Regions from separate parts of the Shewanella sp. 10N.286.52.C2 genome, predicted to be linked through region 1. Evidence: riboswitches for the same ligand, from Rfam matches in the RefSeq annotation. Region 1 holds a riboswitch; the other holds the start of a gene.

Region 1 (10,562 bases):
ATTTATGTCACATTTTGCCGAATAGCTAGACTGCTTAGTCGTCTGCTAAAGCATCAAACTGCTGTCTTTTCTCGTCCATAAACTGCTGCATCGCTGCAGGATCTTGCATCAAATGCGCCATTTGCGACATCACTAACATGTGTGGGGCATCTTGCTGCTGAAACATCGCCATAGCGTGCATTTTACTTTGCGCGACCATTTGCTCGAATGTCTCTGCGCGAAATACTTCATCACAAGCGCCACCAAGCTGTTTACAGGTCATTGTTTTCATCATTATCTCTCTTTTTAAATTATTAAAATTCTGTTGTATTAAGCACTTTGGCTTGCATAATGTTACCAAGGGTAAAGCAACAAATAAATTTGATTAATAATCAAACCCTAGCTGCGCTTTAATGCCATCATTAAAAGCGTGTTTTATCGGTTGAACTTCGGACACTGTATCGGCAAGTTCAATGATTTCACGATGGCAGGCACGGCCGGTAATGATAACATGTTGCATGGCTGGGCGATTTTTTAACGCATTCAGTACCCGCTCAACCTCTATGTAGTGATAGCTCACCATATAAGTTAACTCATCTAATAGCACTAAATTAACTGACTCATCTTGTAAGAGTTTTTCAGCTTCAAGCCAGGCTTCCATCGCCGCTTGAGTGTCTTTTTCTTTATCTTGGGTTTCCCAGGTAAAGCCTGTGCCCATGACATGAAACTCAACCCCTGCGCCTTCTAACAGATTGCGCTCGCCACAGGCCCAAGTGCCTTTGATAAATTGCACCACTGCGGCTTTGTGTCCATGGCCGACGGCGCGGGCTACTGAGCCAAAACCTGAAGTCGATTTACCTTTACCGTTACCAGTAAGCACTAGCAAAATGCCTTTTTCATCTTGGGCGGCAGCAATTTTTGCATCAACCCCTTGTTTTACTTTTTGCTGACGCGCTTTATGGCGATCGGCTTTAGTGGCATCGATATTACTGGTTTGGCTCTGGCTTTCGTTTTGGTTTTCATTATCACTCATGAGAGACTTCCTGTTAATTTATCCATATCTAAATGCGCTTCAAGCACATCTGCTAATCGTTCTAATTGTTGTTCACGTATTTGGTTTATATCAATGCTTTTGGCTTGAGCAAGCCCTGCCCACTGCAATATAAGCTCACAGGCATCTGGGCTATCAAATAAACCATGAACATAGGTTGCCAAAATTTGGTTATCATCACTGAGTAGGCCTTCTGCGTACTGCGTATCACTCTGCTGTGATGTGAGACTGATAGGCGCTAGCAAATCTGCAGAAGTTAGCTTTTGAGTCACCCCGCAGTGAATTTCATAACCTTCAATGCTTGCTTTAGCTTGATTAAGCCCTAAGTGACCACTTACTTTACATAGGGTTTTATCTGCCGTCAGTGTGGTTTCAATGGGCAGTAAGCTTAAGCCTTTACTGCTACCTGCCACATCTTCAATGGCATCGGGGTCATGAATATATTGGCCTAACATTTGATAACCACCACAAATGCCTATGACTTTACCGCCATAACGTAAGTGCTTATTAACCTCAAGATCCCAGCCTTGTTGACGCATAAATTCTAAATCTGCTCTGACATTTTTACTGCCTGGTAATATGATTAAATCCACTTTGGGGAAATCTGGATTACTGGATTGGGTTTGCAGGCTAAGATAATGAAACTCAATGTAAGGGTTCAAGCGTAAAGGGTCAAAGTCGGTATGATTACTGATCCTTGGAAAAACTAACACCAGCACTTTGAGCTTATGATTGATAATGGCTAAGTCCTTTTCCGAACCTGTGACTTTCCCATGGGAGTCAATCAGCGCATCTTCAGCATCTAAATGTAAATCATGTAAGTAAGGCAAAACCCCAAATACCGGTTTTTGGGTGTAGTTTTCCAGCCAGTCGATGCCAGATTGTAATAGGCTAATATCGCCACGAAAGCGATTAATCACAAAGCCTTTAACTCTTTGTTGCTCAGATCCACTGAGCAGTGACAAGGTGCCCACAAGGTGGGCAAATACGCCGCCTTTATCAATATCAGCAATAATAATGACAGGGCAATCGACCGCTTCAGCAAAGCCCATATTGGCGATATCCCCTTCGCGCAAATTGATTTCTGCAGGGCTACCTGCCCCTTCAACTACCACCAGCTGATATTGCTGGGTCAAGCGCTCAAAAGACTGTAATACCGCATCCATAGCGAGGGTTTTATAGTTACGGCTTTCCGGGCCAAAAAAAGCTTTTGCCTCTAATGTGGTCAAGGCTTTACCGTGAATAATCACTTGGGAGCCAGTATCACTACTTGGCTTTAATAATACTGGATTAAAATCCGTATGCAGCGCAAGCTTACACGCCACGGCTTGCAATGCTTGGGCGCGGCCAATTTCGCCGCCATCTGCGGTAACTGCGCTATTTAATGCCATATTTTGTGGTTTAAATGGCGCCACCTTAGTACCTTGGCGAGCAAATACCCGACAAAGACCCGCAACTAGGGTGCTTTTACCCGCATCTGATGTGGTGCCTTGCACCATTAAGGTTTTAGCCGCTCCAGCTTGATAGCTATGGCCAGAACTGCCCGTATTGCTTGTGCTAGTTTTAGTTTGGTTTTTAATTTGCATCATGGTTGATTTTTATCTGTCATTTAAGCTGCTATGGCGTGACATTAGAGAAAGTGAATGAGGTATTGGCAGTGTTAACCATGCTTATACAATCGCTGTTGTAAGAATATAGCTTAGCCATAGGTTTAGCGTTTAAGCTCAACGGGTAAGCCTGCAACCACTAAGGTGACCTTGTCAGCGATTTTAGCAATAGCTTGGTTTAACCAACCGGCTTCATCAGCAAAACGACGGCTTAATTCTCCAAGTGGCACAATGCCTGAGCCCACTTCATTGCTGATTAATATCACCTGCGCTTCAAGAGTGGGTAAACATGCCAATAACGCCTGCTTTTGCTGTTGCCATAATTCATCAACACCATCACGGTGGGTCTCTTCACTGGCCACAAGATGATTAGTTAAATACAGCGTGAGGCAATCGACAAACAATACCGTATTCGGGGAGTCATATTTAACTAAGGTATGAGCAATGGCTAGCGACGTTTCAACCAGCTGCCAATCAATATTTGAGTTATCTCTGTCTTGTTGGTGACGTAAAATTCGCTGCTTCATCTCATCATCAAGTGCGGTGGCGGTGGCGATATAGACGCAACGATGCCCTTGCAAAGCGAAAGGCTCAGCAAGGGATTCACCATAACGGCTTTTACCTGAACGGGCACCACCAAGCACCAGATGGATCATGCAGTTTTTCCTTTATTAACATTCATCTAAGCTAAAATTTTTACTTCAAAAATTTAATTTAGCCCTATGACTAAAATTGCGCCATAACACAGTAGTTCAGCAATCTGTTGTGCAGCGCCTAACGTGTCACCGGTATAGCCGCCAATTTGACGATTACCGCCCCATATCAAGGCTTGTCGTAATAACACTAATAGCAATAACAAGCCAAAGGCGACTACGCCGTTTAAGCAGGCTAGTACCACAAAGCCACTTAAGCATAAAATCAATAAATCATTGATGTGCTGATGCTGCGCCAGAGGTTTTGATTTGCTGCCATCATCTTCAGTAACATATTGGCCTGAAAAGATAATGCTCCCTGCTAACACGCGGCTTAAACCATGGGCAACAACAATGGCGACGACCGCATTAATCGGGCTATAAAGGGCAATTTCGACTAACAATTGCCACTTTAATAATAGGCAAAGCACTAAGGCTAAGGTGCCATAAGTGCCTATTCTTGAATCTTTCATGATGCGCAGCTTGTCAGCAACTTTCCAGCCACCACCAAAACCATCAGCGGTATCAGCAAGGCCATCTTCATGAAAGCCTCCTGTGACTAATACGCCGGTTATCATCGCCAAGATCACCGCAACCCCATTAGGCAACACAAACTGACTCACCCAAAACACCGCTGCGCTTATGCTGCCAACAAATAACCCTATTACGCCAAAATAACGGCTAGCTTGATTAAGCTTTTCACTGTCAAACTCAACCCAAGCTGGCACAGGGATTCGAGTGAAGAAACTTAACGCAATAAGCAATAAATTCAGTTGTTTTTTTAGTGTACTTCCACTTTTAGGCGCTTGATAATCAGTTTCATCAGACTGATTTTTTGCCCCCTCAGATGACGACTGTTGCTCCATGACGTTTCCTTTAATTGCCTATCACAGCTAATTGGCTATCACAGCGTTAATATTTACTGCGTTATTTACTTCTCGATTTACTTCTCGATTCGCAGCGCAATTACACCACTGACTTTACGCCGGCATTTTCAAAACTAGCCATATCATTGTAGAAGTTCACCGCCGCTTCAATGATTGGCAGTGATAGCGCAGCGCCTGTACCTTCACCTAGTCTAAACCCTAATTGCAATAATGGTTTAGCATCCATTGCGGCTAGCATTTTAATATGGCCTTGCTCATCTGATTGGTGAGCAAAAATTAAGTAATCTTTTACATCAGGGTGTAATTTAACTGCGGCTAATGCCGCTGCGGTTGCAATAAAGCCATCAATAACCACCAGCATCTTTTTCTCAGCGGCCGCTAAAATAGCGCCTGTCATTTGCACAATTTCAAAGCCGCCAACACAGGCAAGTACATTAACCGGATCGGTAAATTTACTTCTATGCAGGTTAAGCGCTACCCCCAATAACTCGGTTTTAAGAGCAAAGGCTCTATCATCAATCCCCGTACCTCGGCCGACACACTCTTTAATATCTAAGCCTAATAATGCGGCCATAATCGCCGCAGCTGACGAGGTATTGCCAATGCCCATTTCACCAAGCGCAATCAGGTTACAACCTGAATCATAGTGACGTTGCACCACTTCACTTGCATAGCTAAAGCCATCTTTAACCGCTAATAAACTCATGGCCGCTTTTTGATGAATTGCTTGAGTGCCATTGCCTAAACGATGCTGAGTAATACGAGGGGCATCAACTGGCTGCAACATGCCGCAATCAATCACTTCAAGGTTTAAACCCATTTGACGGCAAAAGACATTAATCGCAGCGCCGCCATTGGCAAAGTTAGCCACCATTTGTTGAGTAACTTCACTGGGGGCAATCGATACCCCATGAGCAGCAATACCATGATCGCCAGCAAACACCAACATAGCAGGCTTATTAATACTCAACTTATGCCTAATATTGTACTTTGGTTTCATATTAGCTTGTGGCGTTAGTTGCACTTGCGCAATCTGCATTGCTAGCGTTTCGAGTAACCCTAGCGCCCCTAGCGGCTTAGTTTTCTGATTAATTTTATGCTGTATTTGATCATCAAATTTATGACTAACTGGATCTACCGCAAACATCCCTTACTCTCCAAAACTGCAATCTCATCGACGATGACGTAATACAAAAAGAAAAAATACACTACCAATTGCGGCAGTGATAATACCTACCGGCAACTCTTGGTTGCCTAATAAACAACGGGCTAATACATCAATCCATACCATAAATATGCCGCCGACTAATGCCGTCATCATAATAGGTTGTTGCCCAGGATAGAGCAGCCGCACGGTATGAGGGATCATCAAGCCAACAAAGCCAATGCCGCCGCAACTTGCCACCAGCGTGGCGGTGATTAATGAACACAAAATAAGCATAGCTAAGCGAATTTTGGCGACGTTAACCCCTAAGGAGTGCGCCGTTTCATCCCCCGCTTGAATGGCTAATACCTGACGCTTAAAAGCTAAAATAATTAATATGCTGCAAACTACCACCACAGATGGGATAACCAGGCCTGCCCAGCTAGCTTTAGCAAAGCTGCCCAAACTCCAAAATAATACTGAAGCCGCCGCTTGAGGGCTTGAAAAATACAGTACCAAACTGGTTAGCGCGCCGAACATGAAAGAGGTGGCCACCCCAGACAATAGCATCCGCTCAACTTGGCTAGCACGACCAAAACCAGATAAACCTAATACCAACAGCACAGATAAACTCGAACCAATAAAAGCGCCAATTGGTAAACTAATGGATGACCAAGACCACCAGGCATCATTACTGAATAAGCCTGAACTTAAAATGGCATTGGCAAGATGACCAGAAGACTCTCCTAACCATTGCAGCACTAAGCCTTGGCTGCCAAAAAAGCTCAGCACTAATACCGCCCCAAATGACGCCCCAGAGCTAATACCAAATAAATAGGGATCCGCCAACGGGTTACGTGTCACCGTTTGCAATACACTGCCCGCAAGCGCCAAACCTGCGCCTGCCACAAAGGCTAAAATAATTCTTGGAAAACGCAGCTCAAACACAATCCGCTGCGTTAGTGAATCTGTTTCACCTGTACCTAATGCCAAATTAGCAAACAAGCTAACGACTTGTTCAAAACTGATATTAGCAGCGCCGAAACTTGCCGCGGCGATTGGAGTAACTAAGGTCACTATGGCAGTAACAAACAGCAGTAGCTTATGCTTAAAACTTAAACTCATCTGCTTTGCTAGCTTCACTGATTGTGTGGCATCAATGGCTGTCATTTATCGCCCTGCCCGTGGTTTGATTGGCCATGTTTTTGTTCAGAGCTTGGATATGCGTTTTGCTGCGAGCTTTGACAAGTGTTTTGATTAGCATTGTCATAATGACTTTGATAACCATAAAAATAAGTAATTAACGGTTTACCGTGCTGTGGGTGACTTGATATTTGGCAGCAAACATCAAACACGTTCCCCAAAATGGTTTCTGTTAATACTTCATCAGGTAAACCTTGAGCGATGCACTTTCCTTGATCAAGTAACAGCAATCTATCGCACATTGCGCTGGCTAAATTAAGATCGTGAATAGAGGCAATCACGCTAATGCCAAGTTGCCTAACCAACTCAAGAATTTGGATTTGATAGCGAATATCTAAATGATTAGTCGGCTCATCAAGGATCAATAACTGCGGCTTTTGCACGATAGCCCGTGCAATTAATGCCCGCTGTTTTTCACCGCCAGATAACTGCTCATATTGCTGCAAGGCTTTGTGCTCAAGACCCACTTTAGCCAGCGCCTTGGCAATATCATCTGCATCTGCTTGGGTATTGGTTTCAAAAAGGCCTTTATGGGGCGTTAAGCCCATAGAAACCAGTTGATGGGTGGTCATATCAAAATAATGGGGTGACTCTTGCTGCACAACGGCAACCTTAGTGGCCAATTGTTTATGAGAAAAACCATTAATATTATCGCCAAATAAGCTGATTTTGCCAGCATCAGGGGTGATATAGCGATACAAGCAGCGCAGTAAGCTGGATTTACCCGCACCATTAGGGCCAATAAGCCCTAGCATTTCACCACGTTGCAAGGCAAAACTGACTTGAGAAAGGATCTCATTGTCTGCAACTGACCAGCTTAGCTGATCAACTGTTAATGCCGCAGTAGTCAAGATACTACCCCTGCGGTTATCCAAGAGGCATGTTTAGCCACATCTGGGGTTTTAATACTGATCACGATACAAACTCCGCCTGAGTTACCCGCTCAAGTTGTTGTTAGGTGCTGCTAATTCAGCAAGAAAAACTAAGCTAGGTATCTGACTTAATGGCATTCATTAATCACTTATCTTACAAGTGATGAGATGCTATTTTACAGTTGCGGGTACAGTTCGAGCTAAACAGCATTTAGGCTAGTTCTCGATTCCCTACTCATTTAGCGAACCGCTTGATACTGGTGTTGCTTAAAGCATTTCACACAAGCACTCAACTGCAGCTAAATTGACTTAATTTGAAATTTTATTGCACTTAATAAATGCGGCTTATATTGTACGGTATATCTGCCTAAGTGAAGTTAGTTTTTTCTGCTAATTTTAGGCTAAAACTAATTATTCCAGTTTAAACGATAGACGGGTTTAGTCGATTTATCATCAGCTTCAGGCCAAAACACATCAATGGTTACCGTCGCGGCATAATCTATATTCAGTTGTCCATATAGCCCTTTACAGCGCTCAAGCCCTAACACCAAAGCGATAATATGACGGATAACTCCACCGTGAGTCACTACCAGAGCAGTGGCTGATGCTGTTGCCTTAGCACTATTAGCCTCAGCAGTATGAGCTTTAGCCAAGTTGTAAGCTTGCAAGGTTATTTGCGCAAAAGCCTGCGCCACCCTTTGTTCAAATTCAGCCATGGGCTCAGCTTGGGGCGCGCCATGCTCCCAAGGGTTATCCCAATAGGCGTCTAACGCTTTAGCGCTATGCTGATAAAGCTCTGCAAAGCTTTTTCCGTCCCACAAGCCAAAATCAATTTCCTGTAATTGAGACATTATCTCAACCTGTAAAGCTAAATCAGCACTCACTTGGTTTAACTGCTGCGCTAATTCAGCGGCAAACGCATGGCAGCGCACCAAAGGCGAACTGTATAGCTGCAGTGATGGCAAACAACCTAATAGCCCTAGCTTAGCCGCACTCTGGTGCATGTTCGTTAGCCCCAAATCAGTTAGCGCCACATCGGTTTTACCCCGCAAAATACTGTCGCCCTCACATTGGCCATGGCGTAACAATATTATCTTAGCTTGCTTCATCTAAGGAGACTCCATCGGCCGTTTCAATTGGCTTATGTTTTTAGTGTGAGCAATGGGCTTGCTCTTACAATCTATTTAAACGTATTATGGACGTCTATACGTTTAAATGTCCAAACAAAATATTTTAAGATGAATTTTATTACAGGGGATTTCGCATTATTCTGCCCTATAAAAGCATAAATAAAGGTATGCTTATTTCATCTAAAACCGTTAACACAATCCACTAACTACTTAAGTTAGCGTGTTATTTAACGCTCGATTAAGTGATTAGCATAAAAGCAATTAAGGTAATACGTTATGGCGAAGTCGACTTCCTACAGTCAGGTACTTGAACAACTTACAAATACGCTAAAACAGCGCATAGTTATCCTCGATGGTGCCATGGGCACAATGATTCAAGACTACAAACTGGAAGAAGAAGACTACCGTGGTGAGCGTTTTAAAGACTGGCACTGTGACGTAAAAGGCAACAACGACATGTTGGTGCTAAGCCAACGCCAAATCATTAAAGATATCCACACTAAATACCTGTTAGCGGGTGCTGACATTATTGAAACCAATACCTTTAATGCCACCACGATTGCTATGGCCGATTACGACATGCAGTCGTTGTCAGCAGAAATTAACCTTGAAGGCGCCAAAGTTGCCCGTGAAGCCGCTGATGACGTTACTGCGCAAACGGGTATTAAACGCTATGTTGCAGGAGTGCTTGGGCCAACCAACCGCACTTGCTCTATCAGCCCAGATGTGAACGACCCCAGTTTTCGTAATATCAGCTTTGATGAGTTAGTCGAAGCCTATGTTGAATCAACCCGTGCATTAATTGATGGCGGCGCAGATATCATCATGGTCGAAACCATCTTTGATACCCTCAACGCCAAAGCCGCATTATTTGCCATCGAATTAGTGTTTGATCAAATTGGTGATCGTCTACCTGTGATGATTTCAGGCACCATTACTGATGCTTCAGGTCGTACCCTAACTGGGCAAACCACCGAAGGCTTTTACAACTCACTGCGCCATATCAAACCATTATCCATTGGCCTTAACTGCGCCCTTGGCCCAAAAGAGTTGCGTCCCTACGTTGAAGAGTTATCACGGATTGCAGAATGTTATGTTTCTGCCCACCCTAACGCTGGCTTACCTAATGAGTTTGGTGGTTACGATGAAACCCCAGAAGAAATGGCCGAAGTGATCAGTGATTGGGCACGGGAAGGCATGCTCAATATTGTGGGTGGCTGTTGTGGTAGTACACCAGCGCACATTAGTGTTATTCGCGATGCCGTTATCAGCCATGAGCCACGTGTCATACCTGATATTCCCGTTGCCTGTCGCTTATCAGGGCTTGAGCCATTAACCATTGATGGCAACTCATTATTTGTTAACGTCGGCGAGCGTGCCAACGTTACAGGTTCAGCCAAGTTCCTGCGCTTAATCAAAGAAGAAAAGTTTGAAGAGGCCCTAGATGTCGTGCGTGAGCAAGTTGAAAACGGCGCACAAATCATCGATGTCAACATGGATGAAGGTATGCTTGATGGCGTCGAGTCGATGAAAAAGTTCTTGAACTTAATCGCCTCAGAGCCTGATATTTCTCGGGTGCCTATCATGATCGACTCATCAAAATGGGACGTGATTGAAGCTGGCCTTAAATGCGTTCAAGGCAAGTCGATTGTTAACTCCATTTCGATGAAAGAAGGTGAACAAGCCTTTATTCAGCAAGCCACCTTAGTGAAACGCTATGGCGCAGCCGCTATTGTGATGGCATTTGATGAAGATGGCCAAGCCGATACCCGCGCCCGTAAAACCGAAATCTGTACCCGCGCCTATCGCATACTGGTTGATGTGGTTGGCTTTGCCCCAGAAGACATCATTTTCGACCCGAATATATTTGCCATTGCCACCGGCATTGACGAGCACGATAACTACGCCGTCGATTTTATTGAGTCCATTAAAGACATTAAAGCCACTCTACCCCATGCAATGATTTCTGGCGGTGTGTCAAACGTCTCGTTCTCGTT
Region 2 (10,562 bases), on a different contig from region 1:
CATTAATATCAACCTTTGCAATAAAACTGAGTAGCCTGCAGCTACTCAGTATGCAGCAAGTCATGCTCGCATTAATAACTGCACATGGTGCTAGCAGAGCTATCTCTGGCATGGTGCCATTCTTTCTTGAATATGCACGTATAGGGGAAAACAAAACACCACAAAAATCAAATACTATCAACTACAACACATTATTGATACTAACTGCATGTGGTTTCCCTGGATTGCTTTTACTGCCAAGCAGCTTAACTTTATTATTACTAGCAACTTGGTTGATAGCTTTTGTTTTATTACTCAAGTTAATGAAAAAACAAATAAATGGATATACAGGTGACACCCTTGGCGCAACGCAGCAAGTAATAGAGTTATTAACTTATATTTGCTTTGTTATTTGGACATATTAGTATATTAATACTTATTGAAACTAGTGATTACAAATCAAAACCAGACAGGATTAGTGCACTTAACATGTTAAAGTAAAAAATATTAAGGTGATGGAAAACCCTTTAGTTTAAAAGTGATAAAACTTAATATTTTTATTTCAGCCAGTTGCTGATTAATTTATAGAGAGTCTTTATTTAAAAAATAAAAACACGTTCCTCAGCAGCTAACTTTCCTATCTAGTTTAAAAGTCTCACTGCTAACATTTGCATTATAGCAATCACACTTAAGCGTAAACAACCTATAATGTATAAAATTACACATAGGTTCCGTGATGAAAATTTAGCCTCAAAAAAAATGAGGTTAGATGCCTCTAACCTCATAATGCAGGGTTACCAAGTAAGAGTGATGAAGTTATTACTCAGTTTTACCATATACTTTGGGTGGAAGTATATATTAAAAAATATCAAAAAAGCCACAATATAAAAATATGACTTCAAATAACATTTAACTTGCAGAAAAAACGATATCAAAATAAGAATAAACCAAACAATTATGGTTACATTCAAATGTTGTGAATATTGTTTTAAACATCTCTATTACGATATGCGTAAAACAACTCTCACAACAAATAATAGCAATACTTATTAATTTTTAATATGTTACTTTTAACAGTAATTTAAACATATTATAAAATTAATTTTCAACCTAAATCTTATTACAAGTAAAAATAGCTCATATTTAAAGCAAGAAAAACCGCCCCATAAAGTCTCACCACAAAAGTACTGTTAAAAGTCACACACTTTAGTCCATATAAATAAACCTGTGACCATTTTCACATTCCAACTACCAATAATTGATTATATTCCACCACATCATCGATGGGTAAAGTAACAGTTCACAACAATGAGTTGTGCGAACAAGCTTTATCACTATCAATACAATTAGGGTGTTATTTTTGGGAATGTGGTGAGACCCCACAGCTGTACCTGCAACTGTAAACAGAGCGAAATACTTTTTACCACTGACTTTATATCGGGAAGGTGTATTTCTAGATGCTGTGAGCCAGGAGACCGACCTAATTGTTCGATGTACTCAAGCGGGTTTCTTGAGACATAGAAAGATTGGATTTTTTCTATTCGCTACTAGTTACTCAATTATTAACAAGCAGCGCATCTCCCGCTATTTTAAACTCAGCATAACAAGGCAACAATAATGAGTTTTAAACTGCGTTTATCAGCTATCACATTAGCTATTTTTCAAACTTACAGTGTAAATGCTGCAGCACCTGCAGTCCCAGTGCATGAAACAATCGTGGTCACTGGAACACGTTTTGAGAGCACACCAGACTCACAACTTACGGTAATTAATACCATTGAACGTGAAGAAATTGATGTGCTTAATCCCAAATCAGTAGTTGATGTTCTAGAAGCATTACCAGGTTTAAGTGTGACTCGAAATGGTGGGGCTGGACAAACGGCTTCAGTGAGTATACGAGGCACCAGCTCAGGGCATTCATTGGTGCTTATTGATGGTTTAAGGGTTGGATCTGCCCCCCTAAACGCTGTCAATTTTGGCTCCCTTTCTCCACAAAATATTGAGCGGATAGAAGTCATAAAAGGCCCTAGAGCTTCTATTTGGGGCAGTGATGCTATTGGCGGTGTAATACAAATATTTACTCGCCAACTTAATGGTGGTGAATGGTTTGCCAGTACCGAGTTAGGTAGTAATAACTATCTACGAGGCACTGTAGGTGCGGGAGTTGCACATGGTGATGGTCAAAGTACTATCACAGTAAACAGTGAACGTTCAGATGGATATAATATCCATAATGGCGCACCAGAAGAAGCTGATGATGATGGCTATGACCGCATAGGATTAACTGTAGCGGGTTTGCAAAATATCTCGGACCAATGGGATATTAACTGGAGTCTACAATATGACACTGGTAATAGCGAACACGATGATATTTACGCCAGTGGCGGCACTGACCAAGCTGATTTTGACAATTATATGTGGAATGTTGGCACCCAATATCAGGGCGAGCAACTCACGAGTAAATTAAATATTGGTCAATCTCAAGAATCAAATGTCAATTTTCGCGGTGATAACCCGGATGTCGCGAGACAAAAATACGAAACAACTCGCGATCAAATAAATTGGACAAACCAATTTAAAGCATCTAATGAACTGACTGTTATCGGCGGAGTGGATTGGTATAACGAGTCCGTAAATGGGGATTATGCTGTCAATGAACGAGAAGTTTGGGGAATTTATGCGCTGGCTCAATACCAATGGCATAACGTTCTATTTGAAGGGGCTGTTCGATATGATGACGTTGAAAATATCGACAATGAAACTTCTTATAATTTAAGTGCAGCCTATAACTTTTCTGATCAATGGCGCTTAACGGCAAGCACAGGCACAGGCTTTAAAGCACCTACTTTTAATGACTTATACTGGCCTGGAACAGGAAACCCAGATTTATCCTCCGAAACCTCTGAAAGCTATGAATTAACCCTTAATTATAGGGGCTCTGCTATTCAAGGTTATATCAGTTTATTCCAAAACGATATTAATAACCTCATTGCTTGGGCACCGATTGATGAAGATGGTTACATATGGAAACCTGCCAACATCAATGAAGCCAAGATAAAAGGCTTAGAGTTATCGTTAAATACCAAGCTGTGGCAATTAGACCACCGGATTTCGTACACCTATTTAGATGCCAAAGACACTAAAAATGATGAAGAACTTGTTGGCCGTAGTGAGCACGAGTTTGATTATAGTGTGGGCTATCAATGGGAACACTTTGACCTACTCGTAAGCTATCACTATCAAGGCAAACGCTATTCAGGTTACGGCCAACACCTTGATGCTTACCATAGGGTCGATGTCAGCATGGGATATTGGTTTAACGACAAATGGCAACTACGTGTGAAAACCAACAACATACTTGATGATGACTATATGACCGTCAGCAACTACAACAATCCAGGGATGGAATATTTTGTGAGCTTGAGTTACCAAGCTTTCTAATTATGTCCTAACTAAGACTTAGGCGTCAGCGCTATTGACGCCTAAGTGGAATACTAATGACAGTAAATAACCACACAATAGAACACCTATCAGTTAATAACTTAAGTTGGAGTTGCGCTGATAAAAATGTATTGCAACAACTGAACTTCAAGGTAAATAAAGGAGAGACTATTGGTATTTTAGGCCCTAATGGTGTTGGTAAATCCACATTACTGCGCTGTATTTATAAATACCTAAAGCCATCAACTGGCGAAATCTATCTTGACGGGGTCAATATTAATGACATCTCTCGTCGTCAATTTTCAGCAAAAGTTGCTGTCGTGCTGCAACACCCTCCATCAGGGTTTTCTGTCACCTGCCGCCAATTACTGGCAACGGGCTTAGTTAGCCAGCATAAATGGTGGCAAGCTATTGACTATAAAAAAGAGCAACGGATCATTGATGAAGTGCTTGAGCAAGTTAACTTGTCAGATAAAGGCGAGCATATTTTCGAGCACTTATCTGGTGGAGAAAAACAACGCTTACTGATTGGCAGAGCCCTATTACAAAAGCCAGAAATTTTATTGCTTGATGAGCCTACCAATCACCTTGATATCCGTTACCAACTCGAAGTACTCACATTAATTAAATCGTTAAATATTACTGTTATCGCCACAATTCATGACCTTAATTTAGCCAGCGCCTTTTGCGATCAAATGCTATTTCTCAAAGAAGGTCGTTTAGTCAAAAATGGCCCGCCTTCAGCAGTGATGTCTGAAGATAATATTCGCCATATCTATGGCGTAAATGCCCATATTGATCGTCATCCAACTAATGAGAACCCTCGGATCACATACCATTATTCTGAGGCTTTATATGCGGCTGTTTAATGCAAAAAAATTGCTATTTATTCTTACTCCGTTAGTGCTCATTAGTCCAGTATTTGCCATTGTTATTGGTACCGCAAATATTGAGTTTAATGATGTTATAGGCGCGATTCTTCGGGCCGCTGACATATCAGAGGCTGCAACAGGTTCTTTAGCTATTTCTGACCGTATTATTATTGAGTTACGTATGCCAAGGGCAATTATGGCGATGCTCTGCGGCGCAGGACTAGCCATATCAGGCTCGGTATTACAATGTGTCACTCGTAATCCACTTGCCGACCCATACCTGTTTGGTATTAGTTCAGGGGCAGCATTAGGCGCTATTTTGGCGTTAACTGGCGGAATAATGTTTCTACCATTGGCTGTTTGCGCCTTTTTAGGTTCATTAATTGCAGTAGCAGTCGTCATGGTCATGTCCCGTGATGGGCAAGTTGAAACCCTTGTATTGTCTGGGGTTGCAATCTCATTTTTGCTCTCATCTATCGCCAACCTCATTCTTTATTTTAGCGATCAACAAGCCATACAAGCTGTTTTGTTTTGGTCTTTAGGCAGCTTTGCTAATGCTACTTGGTCCACCTTATTGTACCCCAGCATCATTGTAGTGCTTGGTAGCATTATTGTTTTCCAATTTCAGCGACCTTTGCATGCATTAATGGCAGGCAATGAAAGCGCCCACACCCAAGGGGTGGCAGTACTGCCATTACGGTTAGGCATGCTAATGCTAACCGCATTAATTACCTCATCTTTGGTGGCAACTTGTGGAGGAATAGGCTTTGTTGGCTTGATGGTGCCTCACATTTCAAGAATGTTAGTCGGTGCAGCTCACCCAGCTAGCCTCATTATTACCGCCATGATGGGCGCCATTTTAATGGTCTCTGTCGATATTCTTTCGCGGGTAATTTTACCTAGCCAAGAGCTCCCTGTTGGCGTTATGACCGCCATGATGGGGAGTGCTTTCTTTATTTTTCTTCTTATTAAACGCCAAAAAGGTCGTACTAGATGAAGCAGTTAATTATTGGTGGAGCCCGTTCTGGCAAAAGTAAAATGGCGCAAAACTATGCCTCCCAATGGCAAAGCAATACGCAAGGTGAAGTCATTGTTATTGTTACAGCGCAAAATAAGGATGGTGCGATGGCAAAGCGCATCGCTCATCATCAGGCTAACCGTCCGCCCCATTGGCAAACGGTTGAATCCCATTTAGCACTAGCTAGCACCCTACAGCGCCACAGCCAAGCGGACAACCTCATAATGGTTGATTGCTTAACCCTATGGTTATCTAATGTTTTACTACACGATGCTGAGCAATCTACGAATCAATACCCTGTAATGAAGCGTCAACTCATCGATACCATAAAAGCGCTTTCTGGAGAAATAGTACTTATTGGTAATGAAGTTGGTCAAGGTGTTGTCCCTATGGGGGCATTGTGTCGAGAATTTGTCGACCAATCAGGTTGGTTACACCAATCAATCGCTGAGTGTGTCGATAAGGTCACAGTATCAATTGCAGGCCTACCTATGGTTATTAAGGAAAGGGCTTAATTATGTCTATTTTCGTTAAACCCATAAGCTTAATTGTCGCGGGATTTCTTGTCTGCTTGACTACTTCATATGCCCACAGCGCACAGCAAAGATTCGTTGTGCTATCACCCCATGCGGTAGAAATGATGTTCAGTATTGACGCAGGCGATAGAATTATTGGCACAGTGGAATATGCCGACTACCCTGCTGCTGCAAATGATATAAAACGTATTGGTCGCTACGACTTTGTTAATTACGAAGCCCTAATGATGCTTAATCCCGACGCCATCATAGTCAACAGTGAAAGCACGTCATCGGGAATGCTTAGCCGCATTAAAAGCCTCGGGTTTACTGTTATTGATACCAGTGTCACAGAGCTTGCTGATATACCGAAAAGGTTAATTGAATTAGGTCAACTAACCGGACAACAACAGCTTGCCCAGCAACAAGCTGCGCAATTCAGTCAGCAGCTAAACGAGATTCGTCAACAATATCAGCATCAAGATCCCATCAGCATTTTTTATCAGGTGTGGCCTCACCCTTTAACGACAACCTCCAGTTCATGGATGGATGAGATTTTTGCAGGATGCGGAGGGGTAAACATATTTGAAAATGCCCACTCAGATTACCCTCAGGTCAACATGGAACAAGTCGTTTCATTAATGCCTGAAATGATCTTTAAACCTATTTATCACGGCAACAGTAATCAAGAGTTAATCCGCTGGGAAACTTGGAGTGAGCTACCCGCAGTAAAGCATGGACAAGTGATCGCCTTAGAAGGTGATCTCATTCACCGTACAGGCCCCCGTGTACTTCAAGGAATGATAAACATTTGCCAGAAAATCGACTTAGCACGTCATCAAAGAGCGGCAACATTATGATTAGTTTTTATTTAGGTGGTGCTCGCAGTGGCAAGTCGTCCCTTGCAGAGTTAGAAGTCAGCCAAACTCGATTACCCGTGCTCTATATCGCTACCTCTCGCCCGAGTGCATCTATGCAAGAGCGGATCCGCTTACATAAACAACAGCGCCCTGACAGTTGGCAAACTCTCGAAGTGCCAGTAGATTTAGTCACTAGCTTAATTAAACACGACAAGCCAGAGCAAACCATCATAATTGATTGTTTAACCCTGTGGTTAACCAACCAACTGTTGGCACAACATTGCCTAAAACAAGCTATCGAGGAGCTTGCGAAAACACTGGCCAATATGCAATCGCATTGCGTTCTGGTTAGCACTGAATGTGGCCAAAGCTTGATTCCAGAAGATAAAATGAGCCAACTGTTCGTTAATGCCAGTGGCGAAATGCACCAAATCATCGCCGAAATCGCTGACAAGGTGACTTTCTGCCAAAGCAAAATTGCTAACACGTTAAAAATGCCAAAAGAACTCAGTTATGAATAACACTAAGTTCACTTTATTACGCCATGGTCAGCCGCAACTCAGCGACTGCTTACTGGGTCGCACCAATGCACCATTAACCGCCCTTGGCTGGCAACAACTACGTCAAAGTAGTATAGGTTTAGGCTTTGATAGAATTATTAGTTCACCATTAGAGCGCTGTAGCGCATTTGCCCAGCAACTCGCTCACGAAAGCGCCGTACCAATAACTATCTGTGCTGACTGGCAAGAAATGGACTTCGGTTTATGGGACGGTCTGCCGCTTAAACAGCTGTGGGCGGCTACTGATATTGACTACCCTAAATTTTGGCAAAACCCCTTTTTAAGCCAGCCTCCTCAAGGTGAATCAAGCATTCAATTAATGCAACGAGTAGTAAAGCAAATTCAGTTACTCAGTCGACAATATCAAGGCCAACACTTATTAATTGTGACTCATTCAGGGGTTATTCGCATCATTATGCATTGGCTATTATGTCATTCAAATTCGATAGACAAGTTCTCTGAAGCGTTTCTATCCTCTCATAGCCACAGCCATCAATATTGCAATGCCCACCTTAGCAATCTTATGGTTTCCTACGCAGCTCGACTACAAATCAATACCTTTATTGATGATGACAAGGTGCTATGGCCGCAATTGACAGGACTGCATAACTACCACGCTGACACTCAGCCAAAGGAAGCCTAAAATGAAAACTATCTGTTTTAACATTTTGAACTGCGCAGCAACTCAATTGCCGAGCTTACATCAACTTTCTGATGCTGGGGCAGGTTCCGATTTAATGCATTTCACCCCAACCAGAGACAGTGAAATTATCGCCAATGGGCAAGCCAACACGGTATTACCTCTGAAAAAGTTGCAGTCCAAAGAGGCTGATAAATATGATGGGCTGTTAAGTAATGGTGGTATTAGTCCGGCAGTATTATCTCGAGGGCTACTAAAGTTATTAGCCAGCAATGGTTATAACATTGAATTTCATAGCTATAACTTTAATGTCAGTCAGCCGCACACCATGCAAGAAGATTGGCTAGTACAATCACACCATGGTGGCAGAAATATTGATAGCACTGAGTTAATTGAAACGACATTAATTCCCTCGTTAGTGGATCAAGCCCAAAGAGGCTGCATCAGTATTTTGTCTGAGTGCGGAGTTGGCGGCACCACCTTTTCTACCCTGTGGTTACGCTTACTTACTGGTATGGATTTGTCTCCCGCGGGAAGCACTATCGACCCTAAAAAATTAGCTATAAAGCAGCAACTACTCAATGAGCTTGAATGCCAATATCGTGTTGATGGCGAAAATTTTGATGAAACGCGCTTATTAGCTAACCCACGGTTTCACGATCCAATTCAACTGGCCGTCAGCCAACTAATTAAACAGTGGCCAACACAGCTACCAATGCCAACTTTTGCTGGTGGCATGATGTTCGTAGCGCCGCTATTGGCGGCAAGAAAAACCAACTCTCTAGCCATCCCTGTGCTAATCCACACCACTCGGTGGGTACTTAATGGCGATGGCAAACAAGTATTATCCCATCTTGGGGACAAAGATGTCATCACCACCCACACAACCAATTTTTCACGCTCTGATATGAGCTGCCTTCAGTGCTATGAGCAAGGGCTAGTAGTAGAGGGCTGCGGCTTAGGTGGCCTGCTGGTTTTAGCTGAGACATTAGGGATAAACGAACCTGCGATAATTAAGGCGCTTGAACTGGCCGTAAATGAATACCAGCGACCATTTCTTGAAAACGAATCGGTGGCCTAATGTGGGAAATAGGATTTGAGTCATAACTTGTGATAACAGGCTAGCAAACGCTATCAATATACCAGAATAAAGTATCAGGAATAATAATGAGCTATAACCCTAAAAAACAAGCACAACACAAAGAGCATGTTGACCAGGCCATCGAAAAAGCCCAAGAAGAGCGTGGTCAAGTATTAGTGATAACAGGTAATGGTAAAGGTAAAACCACTGGTGGATTTGGCACCTTATTTAGAGCCCTAGGCCACCAACAAAAAGTCGCGGCAGTGCAGTTTGTTAAAGGCGATCTTGAATGCGGTGAGCGTAACTTACTTGAACAACTCAATGTACCAGTTCATACCATGAATACAGGATTTAGCTGGAATAGTGAAGATAAAGAAGTTGATAAGCAAGCAGCACAAATTGCATGGCAAGCAGCAAAATCATTCATTACCGATCCTAGCTTAGATTTGGTGCTATTAGACGAACTCACTTACATGATCACTTGGGGCTTTATTGAACTGGACGACATCATTACCACACTGAAACAAAGACCAACTGAAATGTCAGTGGTTATCACTGGTCGAGCAGCCCATCGTGAGCTCAAAGAGTACGCTGATACTGTCAGTGAAGTAAGACCTGAAAAACATGCGTTCCATCAAGGCTTAAAAGCGCGTCAAGGGCTGGACTGGTAATTAAAAGGTACGCAAATTGCGGGCGACTTTAATAGCGATATTTCCCGAAGTGCTCAGCTTATTTATCAATTCAATTTTTGACGCTTAAAAACAAGCCCAAAATAATTTTTTAATGGAACAACTCCCATGAGCGGATTCAAATTAATGGTGCAAGGCACTACCAGCGACGCTGGTAAAAGCTTGATGGTTGCAGGGCTTTGTCGAGTTCTGGCACGTAAAGGAATTAAAGTCGCCCCTTTCAAACCACAAAATATGGCACTTAACAGCGCAGTCACGCCAGACGGCGGCGAAATAGGTCGCGCACAAGCTGTGCAGGCACAAGCGTGTAACCTTCCGTTAAGCGTACACATGAATCCAGTACTGCTAAAACCCAATACCGATACAGGTGCACAGGTGATCATTCGTGGTAAAGCAATTGAAGATATGAATGCCGTCAATTACCACAACTTTAAACCGCAGCTGCTAGAGATAGTGCTGGAAAGTTTTGAAACCCTGGGACAAGGTATGCAGGCTAGACTGGTTGAAGGCGCTGGCAGTCCTGCTGAAGTGAATCTGCGTGAGCAAGACATAGCCAATATGGGCTTTGCCGTTGCGGCCCAAACCCCTGTTGTTATTGTGGCAGATATTGATCGAGGCGGCGTCTTTGCTCATTTATATGGGACTTTTGATCTGCTCTCTGCTGAAGAGAAATTACTGGTTAAGGGTTTTATTATCAATCGCTTCAGAGGCGATATCACCTTATTAGAAAGTGGGCTTACTTGGTTGACGGAGAAAACTGGCGTGCCGGTAATCGGTGTTGTCCCATATTTACACGGACTCTACCTTGAAGCGGAAGATGCTATCAACCAACAGCAACTCGATGACGATAGCCATTTTAAAGTTGTCGTGCCGGGTTTGCCACGCATAAGTAATCATACGGATTTTG

Evidence for each region. A riboswitch is a leader RNA that binds a small molecule or an ion and turns the genes downstream of it on or off. The one in region 1 is predicted to bind cobalamin.
Region 2: linked by a shared signal. The riboswitch ahead of BCU94_RS05340 (TonB-dependent receptor) and the one ahead of BCU94_RS09995 (ABC transporter ATP-binding protein) in region 1 are both predicted to bind cobalamin.

What each region holds. Positions count from the first base shown of each region.
Region 1 covers NZ_MCTV01000025.1:61,079-71,640, reverse strand. Annotated here, with positions in the region: gene BCU94_RS10030 (hypothetical protein) at 35-274, opposite strand; gene cobO (cob(I)yrinic acid a,c-diamide adenosyltransferase) at 365-1,012, opposite strand; gene BCU94_RS10020 (cobyric acid synthase) at 1,009-2,529, opposite strand; gene cobU (bifunctional adenosylcobinamide kinase/adenosylcobinamide-phosphate guanylyltransferase) at 2,742-3,293, opposite strand; gene BCU94_RS10010 (adenosylcobinamide-GDP ribazoletransferase) at 3,347-4,195, opposite strand; gene cobT (nicotinate-nucleotide--dimethylbenzimidazole phosphoribosyltransferase) at 4,296-5,363, opposite strand; gene BCU94_RS10000 (iron ABC transporter permease) at 5,388-6,485, opposite strand; gene BCU94_RS09995 (ABC transporter ATP-binding protein) at 6,527-7,414, opposite strand; cobalamin riboswitch at 7,532-7,704, opposite strand; gene BCU94_RS09990 (histidine phosphatase family protein) at 7,843-8,544, opposite strand; gene metH (methionine synthase) at 8,842-10,562, shown strand, end outside.
Region 2 covers NZ_MCTV01000011.1:9,424-19,985, reverse strand. Annotated here, with positions in the region: gene cobS (adenosylcobinamide-GDP ribazoletransferase) at 1-404, shown strand, start outside; cobalamin riboswitch at 1,312-1,478, shown strand; gene BCU94_RS05340 (TonB-dependent receptor) at 1,597-3,420, shown strand; gene BCU94_RS05335 (ABC transporter ATP-binding protein) at 3,477-4,289, shown strand; gene BCU94_RS05330 (iron ABC transporter permease) at 4,276-5,289, shown strand; gene cobU (bifunctional adenosylcobinamide kinase/adenosylcobinamide-phosphate guanylyltransferase) at 5,286-5,825, shown strand; gene BCU94_RS05320 (helical backbone metal receptor) at 5,828-6,685, shown strand; gene cobU (bifunctional adenosylcobinamide kinase/adenosylcobinamide-phosphate guanylyltransferase) at 6,682-7,206, shown strand; gene BCU94_RS05310 (histidine phosphatase family protein) at 7,199-7,888, shown strand; gene BCU94_RS05305 (hypothetical protein) at 7,890-8,966, shown strand; gene cobO (cob(I)yrinic acid a,c-diamide adenosyltransferase) at 9,053-9,637, shown strand; gene BCU94_RS05295 (cobyric acid synthase) at 9,764-10,562, shown strand, end outside.